DNA from 3 places in the Bacteroides graminisolvens genome. Region 2 is predicted to be linked to each of the others. Evidence: riboswitches for the same ligand, from Rfam matches in the RefSeq annotation. Region 2 holds a riboswitch; each other region holds the start of a gene.
The links. Region 2 has a riboswitch for cobalamin ahead of ACKPCE_RS13465 (ribonucleoside-diphosphate reductase subunit alpha). Riboswitches for the same ligand answer to the same signal wherever they lie in the genome.
Positions count from the first base shown of each region.

Region 1: another riboswitch for cobalamin. It lies ahead of ACKPCE_RS06985 (anaerobic ribonucleoside triphosphate reductase); the one in region 2 lies ahead of ACKPCE_RS13465 (ribonucleoside-diphosphate reductase subunit alpha).
Region 3: another riboswitch for cobalamin. It lies ahead of ACKPCE_RS11775 (TonB-dependent receptor); the one in region 2 lies ahead of ACKPCE_RS13465 (ribonucleoside-diphosphate reductase subunit alpha).

Region 1 covers NZ_OY762556.1:1,689,417-1,692,699, reverse strand. The annotation lists gene ACKPCE_RS06995 (DUF3858 domain-containing protein) at 1-654, shown strand, start outside; gene trhA (PAQR family membrane homeostasis protein TrhA) at 673-1,323, shown strand; cobalamin riboswitch at 1,445-1,632, shown strand; gene ACKPCE_RS06985 (anaerobic ribonucleoside triphosphate reductase) at 1,823-3,283, shown strand, end outside.
Region 2 covers NZ_OY762556.1:3,188,602-3,191,884, reverse strand. The annotation lists gene ACKPCE_RS13465 (ribonucleoside-diphosphate reductase subunit alpha) at 1-2,001, opposite strand, end outside; cobalamin riboswitch at 2,062-2,276, opposite strand; gene ACKPCE_RS13460 (linear amide C-N hydrolase) at 2,430-3,283, shown strand, end outside.
Region 3 covers NZ_OY762556.1:2,763,520-2,766,802, forward strand. The annotation lists gene ACKPCE_RS11765 (cob(I)yrinic acid a,c-diamide adenosyltransferase) at 1-37, opposite strand, end outside; gene ACKPCE_RS11770 (cobyrinic acid a,c-diamide synthase CobB) at 53-1,354, opposite strand; cobalamin riboswitch at 1,401-1,626, shown strand; gene ACKPCE_RS11775 (TonB-dependent receptor) at 1,726-3,283, shown strand, end outside.

The sequences.
Region 1 (3,283 bases), 1.5 Mb from region 2:
TTATGCACTTTACCTTCCTATCCCGACTCTGTGAATACGCAAATACGTACCGCACAAATTACGCTCGATAATAATGGAAAAGCGCACATCCAGACTACACAGAAGTGCGACTTGTTTCAGTATGAGCACCTGTCGGCCATTACGCACATGCAACCCGATGAACAGAAAGATTTGTTACGTTCGCAAATCAGACTGACGCAAGCCAGTGTCAACAACATATCCATTCAGGAAAGCAAGCAGGCTAATCCGCAAATAGATGTTCAGTTTCAAACCGAATGCCAGCAATTTGGGAATAAAACGGGCAACAGGTTATTCATTCCGGCCAACCTTTTCCGAAACTATTTCACTGTTCCCAAACAAGAAAAACGCACCAGTGACATATACATCAAATACGGATATGCTGACACCGACAGTGTGCTTATTACACTACCCGAAGGTTTCGTACTGGAGGCAATGCCCAAACCCACATCCGTCAGTTGCCGATTCGGCTCTTTCGAATCATCTATCGAAAACAAAGGTACACAGATATGCGTACGACAAAGATTGTTTCTAAAAAAAGGGAAATTCCCGGCCAATACATACGAAGAGTTCGCTAACTTTGCCCAAACAATATCCGACCTTTATGGAGGAAAGATTGTTTTAAAGAAGGAATAAAACGTTCAAACTCTTCAAATGACAACAAAAAGATATACTGCCGGCGAAGAGCTGGCCAACAGCATCTCCCATGGAGTAGGCATATTCATGGGACTGATTGCTGGTTATTTCTTATTACACAAAGCGGAGAACAGCTCTGACTCTTGGGCCTCCGCTTGTGTCACCACCTATTTATTCGGAATGCTGGCTTCTTATATTACCTCCACCCTGTACCACAGCAGTGATCCGGGAAAACGAAGAGATTTGCTTCGCAAGGCAGATCATGCGGCCATTTACTGGCACATTGCCGGCACGTACACGCCTTTCACTTTACTGGTACTACGCGATGCCGGTTATTGGGGCTGGGGAGTTTTCACATTCGTGTGGTTGGCTTGCTTGGCCGGTACCCTGCTTAGCTTCAGAAAATTAAAAGAACACAGTCACCTGGAAACGATCTGTTTCGTAACAATGGGATCCGCCATATTAGTGGCACTCAAACCCCTGTCGGATTCACTGGAAACCATTCACTCCATGGCGGCACTCTGGTGGCTCATCGGCGGCGGGGTTTCTTATATCATAGGAGCCTTGTTTTATTCACTCCGCAAAGTGAAGTACATGCATTTTGTTTTTCACCTCTTTATTTTGCTGGGAAGTGTATGCCACATCTTAGCTATTTGGAAAATTTTATAAGCCAAAACTTTATCAAAGTTTTCCAAAACGGAAAACTTTGATAATCAGGGCCAAAGAAAAATTATCCGTTTCCGGTTTCAATTTTAACACTCACTACGCTACAAGATATTGCAATAAGCATTACCTTTGTAACAGTTCTGGTACTAAAAAGAGGTTTAGTAAAAGGGAATGCCGTGTAAATCGGCAACAGTGCCCGCTGCTGTAATTCTCTGTGAATCTGAGACATACATGCCACTGTATCTATTAAATATGGGAAGGCGTTTCAGAGGAGAGATAAGTCAGAAGACCTGCCAAAACAATCATGGAATATTTACGCTTTCGGGAGTTAAAGCCAGTGAAGTTCTTCGTCAATGCTCATGCACATTGAACAAACAAGAGAATGATGTGTCACAACTCATCCTGTTTGGTATGCACAAGCATCACCTTACTGCCTCACTACCCCGCAGCGTAATCATACTCCTGAGAGTAAAAAGATTACTTATTTATTAAAGCATAAGTTATGAATTACGCTGAGATTTCTATCGTTAAAAGAGATGGGAAAAAAGAAGATTTTTCCATCAGCAAGATTAAAAATGCAATCACCAAAGCGTTCAATGCCACGGGCATAACGAACGAAGACAAACTGATTGCTGATATTACCATGCAGGTAATTGCCCATTTTACATCTTCCACAATCTCTGTCGAAGCTATTCAGGATCTGGTAGAAAAGGAGCTCATGAAAGTTCGCCCCGAAGTTGCCAAGAAGTATATTATTTACAGAGAATGGCGAAACACAGAACGTGACAAGAAAACTCAGATGAAGCATATCATGGATGGCATTGTGGCCATCGACAAAAACGATATCAACCTGAGCAATGCCAACATGTCGAGCCACACTCCCGCCGGACAAATGATGACGTTTGCCTCGGAGGTGACCAAAGATTATACGTACCGCTACCTATTGCCCAAACGTTTTGCTGAAGCACATCAGTTGGGCGACATACACATTCATGACCTCGACTACTATCCAACCAAGACCACCACTTGCATACAGTATGATATGGATGATTTGTTTGAACGGGGTTTCCGCACTAAAAACGGAAGCATACGAACTCCACAAAGCATACAGAGTTACGCCACACTGGCAACCATCATCTTCCAGACAAATCAAAACGAGCAACACGGCGGACAAGCCATTCCGGCTTTTGACTTCTTTATGGCCAAAGGGGTTTACAAGTCTTTCATTAAGCATTTAATGTCGGGTATAGACTTTTACATCAGTCTGCTAACCAACCATACGCAGCATGCTGAGATAAAAGAATGTGTATCGCAACATGCATCTTCAATAGATACTGATTCGGCAGGACGCCTCAAGCTGTGCCAGGCATTGGCCGACGCAGGAGTCACCATTGAGTTACCGGCCATGAATATGATTTTTGAAAAAGCATACGCCCAAACACGCAAGGACACGCATCAGGCAATGGAGGGATTTATTCATAACCTCAATACCATGCATTCACGTGGGGGTAATCAGGTAGTATTTAGCTCTATCAATTACGGCACAGATACATCGGCCGAAGGTCGCATGGTTATTGAAGAACTATTGAAAGCAACAACAGAAGGGTTGGGGGCACGAGGCGAAGTGCCTGTATTCCCGATACAGATATTCAAAGTAAAAGACGGAGTTTCTTACTCAGAGCAGGATTACAAACGAGCCATGGAGAATTTTGAAGAAGCTATCGACGGTAACATGCAGTTTAATGCGCGTAACTTTGACTTGTTCTTGAAAGCATGCCGCACAACGGCTAAAGCTCTTTTCCCTAATTTCATGTTCCTGGATACTCCTTATAACACAAACGATAAGTGGCAAGCCAACGATCCCAAACGCTACCGTTATGAACTAGCCACTATGGGATGTCGCACGCGCGTTTATGAAAATATAGCAGGAGAAAAGTCTTCTCTCGGACGTGGAAACTTATCG
Region 2 (3,283 bases):
GGCGAGTTGTGTGCTTGCTGTTATGGCGGCGTAGTTGATGCGCTCGAAAACGGTATCGGCAAAGTGCAGGTGTTCCTCACTTTCCCAACGGATGCCACGAATGGCTAGTGCATGGTGGTAGCCGCTTACGCCCAGTCCGATGCTGCGGAATCGCTGATTGGTTATCTGAGCAAAGGGAACGGGGTAGAAGTTGAGGTCTATCACGTTGTCGAGTGCACGTACCACGGTGGCTATTTTGTCTTGCATTTGTTGTTCGTCTTCCAGAGGTAGGTGCCCTAGCGACAAGCTGGCGAGGTTGCAAACCACAAAGTCGCCCGGGCGTACTGTTTTTACCACCACGGTGTCGCCGTCTTCGGTACGTATTTCGGTGGAAATGCTTTCAATGGCCGACATGTTTTGTGCTATCTCCGTGCACAGGTTGGAGCAGTAAATAATGCCTTGGTGGTTGTTGGGGTTGGCCCTGTTCACCGTGTCGCGGTTGAAGGCAAAGGGTGCTCCCGTTTCAATAGACGATCGCAGGATCAGTCTCACAAGGTCTTTGATGACTATGGTACGTTTGCTCAGGCGCGGATCGTTTACGCAGTCGTGGTATTTGCGTTCCCACTCTTCACCGTAGGAGTCTTCCAGGCAATAGCCTTTGACACTCATTATTTCGTTGGGACAAAACAGGTGCCACGGCTGGTTCATGTCTTGGCGTACCATCTTCCAGAACAAGTCGGAGTAGCACACAGCAGGGAAAATGTCGTGCGCCTTCATGCGGTCGTCACCGTTGTTGGTGCGTAGTTGCAGGAACTCGGGCAGGTCTTTGTGCCACACATCCAGATACACGGCTACGGCTCCCTGACGTATGCCCAGCTGGTCAACCGCAACAGCCGTGTCATTCACCAGCTTAATCCAGCGGATTACACCGCCTGCTACGCCTTTAAACCCGCGTATGCTGCCGCCTGCTGCACGTACCTTGCCGAAGTAAAGTCCCATGCCTCCGCCAAACTTGCTCACCATGGCAAAGTTGTCTATGCTGCGGTAAATGCCCTCCAGACTGTCGGGCACGGTGTCTATGAAACAGCTCGATAGTTGGTGGTAGGGTTTGCGGGCATTGGCCAGGGTAGGGGTTGCCATGGTTACTTCCAGCCGGCTGAGTATGTCGTAAAATCGTTGCACCCACAGCAGTCGTTGGTTGGTTTCGGGCATGGCCAGATGAAGGGCGATGCCCAGATACATTTCTTGCACGGATTCCATCGGTTCGTGGTGGTGTGTGCGGATGAGGTAACGTTTCACCAACAGATCCAAGCCGGAGTAGTTGAACAGCTTGTCGCGCTCGATGCGCATAAAGGCAGCCGCTTCCTCTATTTCGGCAGGGCTATAAGACTCTAATATGTAGCTGCCATACAAGCCCTGATCAGTGAGGTAACGCAGCTTGTCGTAGAAACTGTGAATGCCCGCTAGCTCGGCTTGTATGTGCAGTTTCTTTGCTAAGCAGAAGTTTAACAGGCGGGCAGCTATAAACTCCCAGTCGGGAGCCTCTTGGGTGGTCAGTTCCACCGCTGCTTTGATGAGGGCGTTGAGCCGTTCATCGGCACTCATGTCGGGTTTGCAAAAGCCGGTGAACTTCTCGGCCAGCACGGTGAGGCAGTACTCCTTGGCGGTGAAGTCGGCCTGAATTTCTTTGAGCAGGTCGGCCAGCGTATCATCTGCCGTAGTGTCAACAATCTGTTGGAGGGCTTTGCGACGTTCGGTGCGCTGCCAGCGGTACAGGATGTAGCTTTTGGCTTCGGCATAGTAACCTTGCTCCATCAAGCAACGTTCCACCTCATCTTGAATGCGCTCCACATGGCGACTGTCTTCATTGTTCTCTAAAAAGAGTTCTACTTCTTTCACCAGACTATAAACAACATCATGTGTTGTGGCCTTGCCGGTGCTGGCAAAGCTTTTTTGTATGGCAACGGCTATTTTTTCTCTGTTATAGGATTCCGTTGTCCCATTTCTCTTAACTATTTGCATGAAATACGTTGAGATAAATTAGTGTATCTTTTCGTTCTGATTCCCTAACCCACGAGTGGAAACAGCCTTTAATGAATGGCAGGTCTTCTGACTTACTCCTCGTTTCCGACGCCTTCCCGTTCATCCGTTTCTAGGGTATGATACAGTGGCAATAGGTTTGTATCGGAAAGTTTACAGAGTTTCACAGCAGCGGGACTGTTCAGGATTTACACCCGATTCCCTTTTAATCCGAATAGCAGGAATGCTTATGCGGAACCAATTCGCGATAAAGATAAGCGTATTCTTATTTATCTCGATACAACTGAATGCATATTAATCTTTAAAGATTCTAAATAACTGTTTGACGGGTAGTGATGCTATGGTTAAATAGATATATATTTGTCATTCATCAGTGGTTGATGATAGTTAATCTTTTTAATTTAATAACAATGAAACAATTTACTTTACTAGCACTGCTAATCTTTACTTCTTTTGTGGCACCCTTTACTTCGCTGGCTTGTTCTGCCTTTTTGTTGAACGGCAAGGGTTACAGTGTGATTGGCTTTAATGAGAACTGGAAATCGATGCCGGGCATGGTGGTTATTAATGGCAGAGGGGTGCAAAAGACGGGCATGAGTTGGAAACAACTGGTTTCCGAAACACCAGTACCTGAACAACAAGCCAAGTGGACTTCACGCTACGGATCTGTGAGCTTCAATCTTTTAGGTGTAGATATGCCGTGTTACGGAATTAATGAAAAAGGATTGTTTATTGTAGAACTTTATCTGGCTAAAACGTACTCTATCGCTGATGAAAAAAAAGTTAACTTATTTTGGGGACACTGGATTCAGTACCAACTCGATAATTTTGCTACGGTAGGTGAAGTGGTGGCGCACCTGAATGAAGCGCCTGTTATCGACTGGTGGCCTGGGTTTCCGGGTAGTCATTTCTTTCTGAGTGATAAAAAGGGAAACACGGCTGCCGTTGAGCTGATAGACGGCAAGTACGTTATTTCAACAAGGAAAACAATGCCTGTACCTGTTTTATGCAACAAACCTTATCAACAAGAACTGAATACGCTCAATGCTTACAAGGCTTTTGGTGGCGAGCAGGAATTCGACATGACTAAGACTAAGCTTGAATGGTCGGAAAGATACACGAAGGCCGCTCACTACATGAAGTTTTACAATGCAAAGGCAGACGGTGATCCCATCATTTATGCGTGGAATGCGCTCAATAACATTGGTCGTGGCGAGTGGCAGTTGATTTATGATGTCCTTCACACCAACATTCAGTTTCGTAC
Region 3 (3,283 bases), 430 kb from region 2:
GTCCCTTATCGCCTCCTTTGGTGTATATCTTGCTCATTTTATGCAGATTAGGTTATTTCCATAAATCGAAAATGCACTGCTCGCCCCAGTACAGGTGCGTGTAGCCGGCGATAACGTTTTTGTAGCGTATCAGCGCTGTGTCTACCGGCGTGTTTCGGGCCGAATAAAGCTGGCAGTCACTCTCCATGGGGTTGCGCAGGCTTGAATAGTGAAACTCATGTCCGCGCCATGTTACGCCGTTGTACTCGCCCATCCGGTAGCCCAAGTGAAGTTTCATGTTCTCCATGGTGGCTTCCTGGTCTAAAACCCCCGCCATGGGGTACGAAATGCCATCCATGCCCGTTATGGAGTTGCACAGGTACATCATCCCTCCGCACTCAGCCAAAACCCGTCCGCCCGAAAGCGCGTAATCCCTAATGGACTGAATCATGCTTTTATTTGCGCTCAGTGGGCTTAAAAAGAATTCCGGGTATCCTCCTGGCAGATAGAGGAGATCTGCGCTTAGAGGAACGGAAAAGTGCCTTAGCGGGCTAAAGAACTCCACGCTACCATATTCTTTTAGCTGATTTATGTTTTCCTGATAGGTAAAATTGAAAGCTTCGTCATGCGCTACGGCAATTTTAAGTTTTCGGGGAGAACATGACGAAACGGGTGCGTATATGGGCTGTACGTTTTCCGTCTCTTTGCTGCAAATATTTAACAAATCATCTACCTGTATGTACTGTTCTATTGATGCGGCAATGCGGTCGGCAAACTCCTCGAAACGGAATTTTTCATCGAGTGTAAGGCCCAAATGACGCGACGGAATCTCAATGTCTTTTTGTCTCGGAAGGTACCCGAAGCAATGAACCCCTGCATCGGTACAGGCTTGTTTCAGGTAGCTGAAATGGCTTTCACCGGCTACTTGGTTAAAGATGACTCCGGCAATGCGCACCGTCGGATTGAAATGTTTGTATCCGTAAAGTATAGGAGCTACCGAGTAAGCCATGGAGCGGGCATTGAGAACCAGTACCACGGGAATTTGGAGCAGGGAGGCAATGGCAGCACTACTACCCTTCATACCATCGTATCCGTCGAACAACCCCATCACTCCTTCCGTGAGGCAAACATCGGCTTTGGCTCCGTAACGGCTGTAAAGCTCGCGCACATGTTCCTCGGAAGCCATCCATGTATCCAGATTCACCGAAGGGCATCCCGCAGCTAGTGCATGGTGCTGGGTGTCAATGTAATCGGGACCGCATTTAAACGGTTGCACCGCATACCCCCGTTTACTCAAAAGCCTGAGCAAACCCAGCGTGAGCGTTGTTTTTCCGCTGCCCGAAGAAGCGGCACCTATCAATATATGGGCATTCATTTGGTCTATCAATTTGAATTAATAAGATGCAAATATAAAATAAATTAATAACTTTGCGGCGCTTTGGTGATGTAACGAACATCCTGTTTGCTACATAAAAGGGAATCCGGTGAGAGTCCGGAGCAGTGCCCGCTACTGTAATCCCCTGCCCTTACGGGGCATCACCTGAAGAGCTTACTCGCTCACATGCCACTGTTTCTTATTGCATAATGAAACGGGAAGGCGCTCTTCAAGGGGAAAGTCAGGAAACCTGCCAGGCAATATAATGAATACAGCAATCCCGGGGTCAGGAATGCTATTTATTAACTACTTATCATATATCAATGAGGAAAAAATGCCTGCTTGCAATCCTTGTAGAAGGTTGCATTGTTATGAATTCGTTCGCGCAAGTAACGCTGAGCGGAAAAGTGATTGACGCAGAAAACGGACTACCCGTGAGGGGTGCCAACGTTCGTTTGGAACAAACTACTATCGGTTGTGCTACCAATGCCAAAGGAGAATTCACTCTCAGTAATGTGAAAGAAGGGGAACAAGTGCTCAGGGTGAGCTGCTTAAACTATGCTCCGCTTAGTCGGAAAATATCGGGCAGCAACTCCAATCTGGTACTAAAGTTGAAGAACGCGTACATCAACCTCGATCAGGTGGTTGTTACGGGTACCGGTACGCATCACAAGTTAAAGGACACTCCCGTACCCATTGAAGTGATGAGTGCCGCCGACATCAAGAAAGCCGGAATCACCGATTTTCAAACGGCCATGACCATGCTTCAGCCTTCGCTTTCTTTTTCAACCAATGCCATGGGGTCTTACCTGATGATGAACGGATTGAGCAACAAATACGTGCTCATTCTGGTGAATGGTAAGAAGCTGACGGGTGATACATCGAACAACATCGACCTGAGTCAGATCAACATGAACAACGTGAAGCGCATAGAGGTTTTGAAAGGAGCTGCTTCTGCTCTTTACGGCTCCGATGCCATTGCCGGGGTAATCAACATCATTACAGACAACCCCAAGAATTTGATTACCGTTACTTCGAATACGAAGATGGAGGAGCGCGGGCAGTTTACGCAGGGTGTCAATGTAGATGTTAACACCGGAAACTTCGGATCGTTCACTTCATACACCCGTCAGCAGTCGGATAGCTGGAAGCTGAGTTCGTACGACGAGGATGGTAACCTGACGGATAAGTTACCCGTGAATGCTTTTTATTCCGATGTGATTAATCAGAAATTTACCTACTCGCCTACCGCGGCTTTATCCATGTATGCCGAAGGCGGATACTATGACCGGATGACGAAGCGTCCCGTCAGTGCTTACACCTACAACATGAAATACGATGCGTACAATTTGGGTGCCGGTGCCAAATATTTACTGGGTAACTCATCATACCTCAGCTTGGATCTGACTAAAAACAACTACGTGTCATACTATAAATACCTCAAGGAGTCGGGCAATTTTAAGGAGGGTGATGAGAGCATGACCAAGAAACAAAACTACTACAACGCCAATTTGAAAGGAGTTTTCAAACATTCGGATGCTTTTAAAAGCATTGTGGGATTGGAGTATGTTACCGACGAGTTGAAGCGTCCCGATGCGAGTGTTGACGAAAGCGTATATACCGCTGCGGCTTTCTGGCAGGAAGAAATCAATATACTAAAGAACCTGCAGGCCATTGTGGGACTTCGTTATTCGCACCACGAAACTGCGGGCAACGGCTTTACTCCCAAGGCTTCGTTGATGTATAGTCTGGGCGACTTTAATTTCAGGGCTTCATACGCAGCGGGATTCCGTGCACCGGGCTTGGATGAACTATATTATTATACTTTTAAAACCAAAACCATTACGGCAGGTAGTACCGAACTAAAACCCGAGAAGAGTCATTACGGTTCTTTGAATGTAGAGTATGTGCACAACCGTTTCACCGCTT